DNA from 3 places in the Streptomyces sp. CNT372 genome. Region 2 is predicted to be linked to each of the others. Evidence: riboswitches for the same ligand, from Rfam matches in the RefSeq annotation. Region 2 holds a riboswitch; each other region holds the start of a gene.
What was found. A riboswitch is a leader RNA that binds a small molecule or an ion and turns the genes downstream of it on or off. The one in region 2 is predicted to bind cobalamin.

Region 1 (3,266 bases), on a different contig from region 2:
CGGGATGGGCACGTTGACGCCGACCATGCCGGTGTTCACCCGGCGGGTGAAGTCGCGGGCGGTGTCGCCGTCGCGGGTGAACAGGGCGACGCCGTTGCCGAAGGGGTGCTCGCTGGGCAGCCGCAGGGCCTCCTCGTAGTCGGCGGCGCGGACCACCGAGAGCACCGGGCCGAAGATCTCCTCGCGGTAGATCCGCATCGAGGGGGTGACCCGGTCGAAGAGGGAGGCGCCGGCGAAGAAGCCGTTCTCGTGGCCGGGGAGGACGAAGTCCCGTCCGTCGACGACGAGTTCGGCGCCCTCGGTGACGCCGATGTCGACGTAGCGGCGGACCCGGTCCAGGGCGTCGCGGCCGACCAGCGGCCCGAAGTCGGCCCCGGGGTCGTCGGAGCGGCCGATGCGCAGGGTGCCGACGCGTTCCCGCAGGGCGGCCACCAGGGCGTCGGCGGTCTCCTCGCCCACCGGGACGGCGACGGAGACGGCCATGCAGCGTTCACCGGCGGAGCCGTAGCCGGCGCCGACGAGGGCGTCCACGGCCTGGTCCAGGTCGGCGTCCGGCATGACGATCATGTGGTTCTTGGCGCCGCCGAAGCACTGGGCGCGCTTGCCGTGCCGGGCGGCGGTCTCGTAGACGTGCTGGGCGACGGGGGTGGAGCCGACGAAGCCGACGGCGTCCACGCGGGGGTCCTCCAGCAGCGTGTCCACGGCCTCCTTCGCGCCGTTGACGACGTTCAGCACACCGGGCGGAAGGCCCGCCTCCACGAAGAGTTCGGCGAGCCGCAGCGGCACGGAGGGGTCGCGTTCGGAGGGCTTGAGGACGAAGGCGTTCCCGCAGGCGAGCGCGGGGGCGGCCTTCCAGAGCGGGATCATCGCCGGGAAGTTGAACGGGGTGATGCCGGCGACCACGCCGAGGGGGCTGCGCAGGGAGTGCACGTCGATGCCGGTGCCGGCGTTGTCGGTGAACTCGCCCTTGAGCAGGTGCGGGATGCCCGCGGCGAACTCGACGACCTCCAGGCCGCGCTGGAGGTCGCCGTGCGCGTCGGGGACGGTCTTGCCGTGCTCGGCGGAGAGCAGGCGGGCGAGTTCGTCCCGTTCGTCCTCGACGAGCTGGAGGAAGCGCATCAGAACGCGGGCGCGGCGCTGCGGGTTCCACGCGGCCCATTCGGGCTGCTCGGCCGCCGCGTCGGCGATCGCGGCGCGGGTCTCCTCGGCCCCGGCGAGCGGGACGTGCGCCTGGACGGCACCGGTGTTGGGGTCGTGGACGTCGGCGAAGAGCCCGGAGGTGCCGGGCGTGCGCTTTCCGCCGACGAAATGTGTCAGTTCACGGACCATGGAAGCCTGCTCTCGTCAGGTGAGATCCGGGGATGGCACGGCGGGCCGGCGCGGCGCACCGGTCGGGTGCGGGCGCGCGGAACCACCGTGGGACGCGGAGGCCGGAGGGCCGCCGAGGGCTACACGTGCGCGGGAACGCGGGTGTGCCTCGCCGGATCACCAGGGTCACGGGTACGGACCGGTGCCATGCGTGTCTGCTCCATCCTCGTGGACAACACGGAACATCCCGCGGCCGGTATCCTGACTCCCGGATCAGCGCACGCCCTCCGGCCTTCCCGGCGGATCTCTCCGCCGGTGGCCTTCCTCGCTGGAGGACGCACTCCCCGGTCACAGTGGCGGGACCGCGCCGGATTCACACCGGCTTCCCTGCACCGCGGGCCTTCGGTCGCGAAGATATAGTTGGACGTCCTACTAAGTCCACCCCTGCCGCGCCCTGGTCACCGCCACGGCGCTGGGTCTCGCCCTGACCACCGCGCCCGCCGCCGCCCAGGCCGTGCCGGCCCCGCACCCGCGCCCGCCGCCGCCCACCCGGCGGCGCACACGAACACGGCTTCACCTGGGACGGGACCTGGTACGCCTCCTTCGACGACTTCTCGGTGGACACCGTGAAGGGGGTCTCCGGCGGCGGCTCCGCGTACTGGAACATCTCGGTCAACGGGACGCCCACACCGGTCGGCGGCTGCCAGTTCCGGCTGAACGCGGGCGACCGGGTGGCGTTCACCCGGACCTCGTTCTGACGCACCCGGCCCGCGTGACGGGGCACCGGGGGCGGGCGCGTCCCCGGTGACGGGGCGCCGGGCGCGCGGAGGAGACACTTCGCACACCCGGTGCCCCGGGCACAGGCGCGACACCCCTGGCAAGCCGCAGAACGAAATCCCTCCGCGCGGCGACTGCGGCCATCGGACGGCGAGGCCCACCGGGCGCGATCACTCGGCGCGGGCACGACCCCGCCACCAGTATTGTTCTCGCGACGCATCGGGGGCCGATGGCGTGACGAGGAGGCTGGGGTGGAGCTGCCCGCGCTGGGAAGGGCGCTGGTGCCGTCGCAGGGAGGTGATCTCCCCGCGACGGATCAGGAGGTGTCCCTTCTCCTGATCGAGGACGACGCGGGGGACGCGCTGCTGTTCGAGGAGGTACTGGCCGACGCGGAGCTGCCCGCCCGGCTGACCTGGTGCAAGAGCCTGGCCGAGGCCGAGGCCGTCACCGAGGAGCGGGGCACCGGCCTGTGTGTGCTCCTCGATCTGCACCTGCCGGACGCCCAGGGCCTCGCGGCCGTGCGCCGGACGCTGACCTTCGCGCCGGAGGCGGCGGTGGTCGTGCTCACCGGCCTCGCCGACGGGCCCACCGGTCTCGCGGCCGTGGCCGAGGGCGCCGAGGACTACCTGTCCAAGGCCCAGCTGACCTCGGAGGGGCTGAGCCGCGCCGTGCGCTACGCCCTCCAGCGCAAGCAGGTCCAGCGCGCCACCGCCGCCCTCCAGGCGGTCCGGCTGCGCGCCCAGGAGAACACCCGGCTGGAGCGCGGTCTGCTTCCCGTCCCGCTGCTGCGCGGGGACGACTTCTCGGTCGTGGCCCGGTACGAGGCCGGCCGCGCCCACGGCGTCCTCGGCGGCGACTTCTACGACGTCGTCCAGACCGAGGACGGCTCGGTGCACGCAGTGGTCGGCGACGTCTCCGGGCACGGCCCGGCCGAGGCGGCCCTCGGCGTCTGCCTGCGGGTCGCCTGGCGCGCGGCCGTGATGAGCGGGCGCACCGGCCCCGACCAGCTGCGTCTCCTGGAGGAGATCCTCGCCGCCGAACGGGGCGAGGACCAGCTCTTCGCCACCCTCGTCTCCTGCGTCTTCCCCCCGGACCGGTCCTGCGTCCGGGTGGTGCGCGCCGGGCACCCCGGCATGATGCTGCGTTCCGGCGGCCGCGTCTCCTGGTACGAGCCGCCGGGC
Region 2 (3,266 bases):
GGTCCGGGGCGGCCCGCGGCGACGGAGGGTGTTCGAGTGACTGCCCACCGAGGTCAGGGGCGCGGATCCGGCACAAGCGGAACCCGTTGACCCCACTTGCGGACACCACAGCGCCCGACCCAGTTCATCTTCCGTTCATCCAGGTTGCCTACGGTCCACACGTCAATGACGTCAAACGATTGCCTGGGTAAATGGAACACATCACCTTGCTGCTCGCGATTGTGATCGTGACAGCTCTCGTGTTCGATTTCACGAACGGTTTCCACGACACCGCCAACGCGATGGCGACGACCATCTCGACCGGCGCGATGAAGCCCAAGACCGCGGTGGCCATGTCCGCCGTTCTGAACCTCGTCGGCGCGTTCCTGTCGGTGGAGGTCGCCAAGACGATCTCCAGCGGTCTGGTCGACGAATCAGGCATCTCTCCTGAAGTCATCTTCGCGGCGCTCGTCGGCGCCATCCTCTGGAACCTGCTGACCTGGCTCGTGGGTCTGCCGTCCAGCTCCTCCCACGCCCTGATGGGCGGCCTCATCGGCGCCACCGTCGCCTCGGCCGGCTTCTCCGCCGTCAACGGCGGTGTGGTGATCACCAAGGTGCTGATCCCGGCCATCGCCGCCCCGCTCGTCGCCGGCATCGGCGCGATGATCGCCGCCCGGCTGACGTACAAGATCGGCAAGAACACCGATCAGAAGGACACGGCCAAGGGCTACCGCGCCGGCCAGATCGCCTCTGCCGGCCTGGTCTCCCTGGCCCACGGCACCAACGACGCCCAGAAGACGATGGGCATCATCACCCTGGCCCTGGTCGCCGGGAACGTGCTCGCGCCGGGTTCCAACCCCCCGATGTGGGTCATCGTCTCCGCCGGTGTCGCGATCGCCCTCGGTACCTACCTCGGTGGCTGGCGCATCATCCGCACCATGGGCAAGGGCCTCACCGACCTCCAGCCGCAGCAGGGCTTCGCCGCCCAGACCAGCGCCGCGAGCGTCATCCTGGCCTCCTCCAACCTGGGCTTCTCCCTCTCCACCACGCACTCCTGCTCCGGCGCGGTGATGGGTGCGGGCCTCGGCCGCAAGGGCGGTGTGGTCCGCTGGTCGACCGCGACCCGGATGTTCGTCGCCTGGGGTCTGACCCTGCCGGCCGCCGGCCTGGTCGCCGCCGCCTCCGAGTTCGTCACCAAGCAGGGTGACTGGGGCGTCGCCGTGGTCGCGGTCTTCCTGGTCGCCTCCTCACTGGCGATCTGGATCGCCTCCCGCCGCCAGGTTGTCGACCACACCAACGTCAACGACACCGAGGCCCCCGGCGCCGAGGGCGCGGAGGGTTCCGGGGAGCCCGCGGGCGTCGTCACCACCGCCATCGCGGCCGTCACCCCGCCGCCGGCCGGTGAGATCAGGACCACCGTCCCGGCCCCCGCCGAGACCGAGCCGGCCCGACCGGCCGCGGTGTAAGGAAGCAGCAAGATGAAGATCGACTGGGTAGCCCTCGGCTCCGTTTTCGGCGTGAGCCTCGTCGCCACCGTGGCCCTCGTGGGCCTGTTCACCCTCGGCATCATCGGCCTCAGCAAGGGCGAGGCCGCCGTGCGGACCGGCGGCAGCGCCGTGATGGCCCGCACGGGTGCGTACGCCTGCTTCGCGCTCTGCGCGGTGGCCGTCGCGTACGGGATCTTTCTGATCGTCGACTGACGTCCGCCGACCGATCCGTCACCGGCACGGGCCGGGTACCGCCACCGGGCGGTGCCCGGCCCGTGCGCCGTCCGAGTGCGCCGCCTCCGGGCGCCGTCTCCGTGCACCCGCAGCACGAGCCCTCGTGTGGGCCTCGGCACACTGTCCCGCCGCAGGTCAAGGGTGAGTTGACGGGCGTGGGCGGCCGTGGTGGACTGCCGGGGCCATACGGCGGCAGAAGAGGAAGTCCGGTGAGAATCCGGCGCGGTCCCGCCACTGTCACCCGGAGTCCGGGGAGCCAGGAACTCTCGCCGCCGTTCACGTCGAGCCAGGGCGCGGACCCTGAGTGAGGACTCTGCGTCATGCCTGGCCGTGGCCCAGCCCTGCCGTCCGGACCCCCTTCCCGGGACGCCGGCCGCACACGCGGCGGCCGGATCTTCGCCTGCGGCGCCGCCGCGGGGCTCCTCGCCGACCTGCTCGTCGGTGATCCGCGCACCGGGCACCCGGTGGCCGCGTTCGGACGGGCGGCCGCCGCCGTCGAGGGCGTGCTGTGGCGCGACGACCGCGCCCGGGGCGCCCTGCACACGCTGGTGTGCGCCGGGGGCGCGACCGCCGCCGGACTGCTCGCCGCGCGCGCCGTGCGCCGCTCCCCCGCCGCCGCCACCGCCCTGACCGCGGCCGCCACCTGGGCCGTCGTCGGCGGGACGACCCTGGGCCGGGAGGCCCGCGCCGTCGGGGCAGCGCTGGAGGCCGGGGACGTCGAGGCGGCGCGGGCGCGGCTGCCGCACCTGTGCGGGCGGGACCCGCAGGCGCTGGACGCGGACGGGATCGCGCGCGCCGTCGTGGAGTCCGTCGCCGAGAACACCTCCGACGCGGTCGTCGGAGCCTTGGTGTGGGGCGCCGTCGCCGGTGTGCCCGGCCTGCTGGGCTTCCGCGCCGTCAACACCCTGGACGCGATGGTCGGGCACCGCTCGCCGCGCCATCTGCGCTACGGCTGGGCCTCGGCCCGGCTGGACGACGTGGCGGGCTGGCCGGGCGCCCGGCTGACCGCCGTGCTCGCCGCCCTCGCCGGGCCCGATCCGCGGGGCGCGGTGCGCGCCTGGCGGGCCGACGCGGCCGGGCACCCGAGCCCCAACGCGGGCCCGGTGGAGGCGTCGTTCGCGGGGGCGCTCGGTGTGCGGCTGGGCGGGACGCTGGCGTACGGGGGGCGGGTCGAGCACCGGCCGGTGCTCAACGCGGGCGGCCGGGCGGTGGAGCCGGGCGACATCGAGCACGCGGTGCGGCTGTCGCGCCGGGTGGGCGCGCTCTCCCTGGCGGTGTGCGCGGGCGCGCGGCTGGCCGCGGGGGCCTTCGGCGGAGGCCGGCGCCGGGCGTCGGGGCGCGGCGGGCCGGACAGCGGCGGGAGGACGGCATGAGCGGTGGGGGGCTGCTGGTCGCGGGGACGACCTCGGACGCCGGGAAGAGCGTGGTCACCGCCGGGATCTGCCGGTGGCTGGTCCGGCAGGGCGTCAAGGTCGCGCCGTTCAAGGGCCAGAACATGTCGCTGAACTCCTTCGTGACACGGGAGGGTGCGGAGATCGGGCGGGCGCAGGCGATGCAGGCGCAGGC
Region 3 (3,266 bases), on a different contig from region 2:
TACGCCCGGCACCTGGTGCGTCACGCCGGCCACCCGGGCGGCGCGCGATGACCGGGGCGGGGGCCGTCGCCACCCCGGGGGCGGGGGCCGGGGGCTCGTCGGGCGCGGGGGCCGTCGCCGCCCCGGGGGCGGGGGCCGGAGGCGCGTCCGGCGCGGGGGCCGTCGCCGCCCCGGGGGCAGGGACCGGAGGCGCGTCCGGCTCCGCGCCCGGACACGGGGCGTCGGACATCCGGCGGGTCGGGGTGGTCGGCGGCGGGCAGATGGGCGCCGGCATAGCGGAGGTGTGCGCCCGGGCCGGGCTGGACACCCTCGTCCGCGAGGCCGACACGGTGGCCGCCCGCACCGCGCGGGAGCGGACCGCGATGTCCCTGGAGCGTGCGGTGCAGCGCCGCAAGCTGGACCGCCTCTCGGCCGAGGACGCCCTCGCCCGGACCGTGTTCACCGCCGACATGGACGCGCTGGCGGATCGTCAGCTCGTCGTGGAGGCGGTCGTCGAGAACGCGGCGGCCAAGACCGAGGTCTTCGCCGCCCTCGACAAGATCGTGGCCGATCCGGAGGCGGTCCTCACCACCAACACCTCGTCCATCCCCGTGATGCGCCTCGGCATGGCGACCGGCCGTGCGGACCGGGTGGTGGGGCTGCACTTCTTCAACCCCGTACCGGTGCTGCCGCTGGTCGAGGTGGTCACCTCGCTGCACACCGCACCCGCCACGGCCGCCGCGGTGGAGGACTTCGCCACGCACACGCTGGGCAAGACGGTGGTGCGCGCGCAGGACCGGGCCGGTTTCGTGGTCAACGCGCTGCTGGTGCCCTACCTGCTGTCGGCGATCCGGATGGCCGAGTCCGGCTTCGCGACCGCGGCCGACGTGGACGCCGGGATGGAGCTGGGCTGCGCCCATCCGATGGGCCCGCTGAAACTCGCGGACCTGATCGGGCTCGACACGGTGGCCTCGATCGCGCAGTCTCTGTACGACGAGTTCAAGGAACCCCTGTACGCCCCTCCCCCGCTGCTCCGGCGGATGGTGGAGGCCGGCCTGCTGGGCCGCAAGAACGGGCGGGGGTTCCACACCTACGACCGGGGGTGACCCCGGGGCCTGCGACCGGGGGCGACCCCGGGCAGAGACGGCCGGGGTTGAGGGACCCCGGTGCGAGGCAGCCGGGACCTGAGGGGGTCCGTACGCTGCCGCTGTGGAGGCGGGCGCGGGGCGGTACGAGTGAGCCGCCCCGCGCCCGCCGTGCGTCCGGCCGTGCGTCCCGCCGCCCCGGCTCACGCGGCTGACACGGGAGCGCAGTCCCTGGGCCCGGCGGCCTCCGGGGCGGAGGGCGGGGCGGCCCGCCGCGAGCGCGGCCCGACCGGGCCGCGTGTCTCATTTCAACGTCCGTCTGGTGGACTTCCTCCCCGTGACCAGGTCCCCCGGTCTACGCTGGCCCGTGCAGCTGGTTCGCCCCGTCAGCCAGGCGGGAGGCGTCGCAAGAGGGAACCCGGTGGGAATCCGGGACTGCCCCGCAGCGGTGAGCGGGAACGACCGCCGTCACATGCACTGGGCCCGTACAAGGGGCCCGGGAAGCGACGGCCAGTAGGTGGCCTGACGTCGTCAGGACGTGCCCGCGAGTCCGAAGACCTGCCACTGCCCGTGCGCGACAGTCGCGCGCGGAGACCTCGGTGACCTCGCGGGTGGGTCGGCGGCAGCGGTGGCACGGGTGTCCGTGCGCCCGCTCCTTCGTGTACCCGTGGCGTGGCCGGGGTTGTTCACACAACTCGCGAAGGAGAGTTCCGTGACACCGAAGTCCGCAGCCGCGGCAGCAGGCGCCACCCTCTACGGCTACCCCCGCCAGGGGCGGAACCGGGAACTGAAGAAGGCGATCGAGGGGTACTGGAAGGGCCGGGTCACGGCCGAGGCCCTGCACGAGACCGCCGCCGGTCTGCGCCGCACCCACTGGCAGCGGCTCGCCGCCGCCGGCGTCCACGAGGTCCCCACCGGTGACTTCTCCTTCTACGACCACGTCCTGGACACCTCCGTCATGGTCGGCGCGATCCCCGGGCGGCACCGCGACGCGGTCGCGGCGGACGCCCTGGACGGCTACTTCGCCATGGCCCGCGGCACCCAGCAGGTCGCCCCGCTGGAGATGACCAAGTGGTTCGACACCAACTACCACTACCTGGTGCCCGAGCTGGGCCCGGACACCGTCTTCACGGCCGACCCGGCCAAGCAGGTCGCCGAACTCAAGGAAGCCCTCGCCCTGGGCCTCACGCCACGCCCGGTGCTCGTCGGACCCGTCACCTACCTCCTGCTCGCCAAGCCCGCCCCCGGGGTCGCCGCCGACTTCGACCCGCTGACCCTCCTGGACCGGCTGCTTCCGGTGTACGCGGAGGTGCTGGCCGACCTGCGGGCCGCCGGCGCCGAGTGGGCGCAGCTCGACGAGCCCGCCCTGGTGCAGGACCGCACCCCCGCCGAACTGAACGCCGCCGCCCGGGCCTACCGCGAGCTCGGCGGGCTCGCGGACCGGCCGAAGCTGCTGGTCGCCTCCTACTTCGACCGGCTCGGCGACGCCCTCCCGGTCCTCGCCAAGGCCCCCGTCGACGGTCTCGCCCTGGACTTCACCGGGCCCGCCGCCGCCAACCTGGACGCCCTCGCGGCGGCCGGCGGACTGCCCGGCAAGCGGCTGGTCGCCGGTGTCGTGGACGGCCGCAACATCTGGATCAACGACCTGGAGAAGTCACTCACCACCCTGGGCACCCTGCTCGGGCTGGCCGGCCGGGTCGACGTCGCGGCCTCCTGCTCCCTGCTGCACGTCCCGTTCGACGCGGCCGCCGAGCGGGACATCGACCCGCAGGTGCTGCGCTGGCTGGCCTTCGCCGAGCAGAAGACCGCCGAGATCGTCACCCTGGCCACCGGGCTCAGCCGGGGCACCGGCGCGATCGCCGCCGAACTCGCCGCCAACCGGGCCGACCTGGCCTCCCGCGCCGGCTCCCCCCTCACCCGGGACCCGGCCGTGCGCGCCCGTACCGCCGCGATCACCGACACCGACGGCCGCCGCTCCCAGCCGTACGCCGACCGCACCGCCGCCCAGCGGGCGCACCTGGGTCTGCCGCTGCTGCCGACCACCACCATCGGCTCCTTCCCGCAGACCGCGGAACTGCGCACCGCCCGCGCCGACCTGCGCGCCGGGCGGATCGACACCGCCGGGTACGAGGAGCGCATCAGGACCGAGATCCAGGAGGTGCTCTCCTTCCAGGAGAAGGCCGGGCTGGACGTCCTGGTGCA

Region 1: another riboswitch for cobalamin. It lies ahead of C593_RS0115195 (CoA-acylating methylmalonate-semialdehyde dehydrogenase); the one in region 2 lies ahead of C593_RS0117345 (cobalamin biosynthesis protein).
Region 3: another riboswitch for cobalamin. It lies ahead of metE (5-methyltetrahydropteroyltriglutamate--homocysteine S-methyltransferase); the one in region 2 lies ahead of C593_RS0117345 (cobalamin biosynthesis protein).

Annotation. Positions count from the first base shown of each region.
Region 1 is NZ_KB897782.1:19,221-22,486, forward strand. It holds gene C593_RS0115195 (CoA-acylating methylmalonate-semialdehyde dehydrogenase) at 1-1,329, opposite strand, end outside; cobalamin riboswitch at 1,543-1,720, opposite strand; gene C593_RS33780 (DUF4430 domain-containing protein) at 1,926-2,066, shown strand; gene C593_RS0115205 (SpoIIE family protein phosphatase) at 2,337-3,266, shown strand, end outside.
Region 2 is NZ_KB897783.1:52,994-56,259, forward strand. It holds gene C593_RS0117335 (inorganic phosphate transporter) at 192-1,445, shown strand; gene C593_RS0117340 (hypothetical protein) at 1,458-1,679, shown strand; cobalamin riboswitch at 1,847-1,988, shown strand; gene C593_RS0117345 (cobalamin biosynthesis protein) at 2,021-3,073, shown strand; gene C593_RS0117350 (cobyric acid synthase) at 3,070-3,266, shown strand, end outside.
Region 3 is NZ_KB897781.1:400,949-404,214, forward strand. It holds gene C593_RS0114595 (3-hydroxybutyryl-CoA dehydrogenase) at 48-1,085, shown strand; cobalamin riboswitch at 1,421-1,644, shown strand; gene metE (5-methyltetrahydropteroyltriglutamate--homocysteine S-methyltransferase) at 1,777-3,266, shown strand, end outside.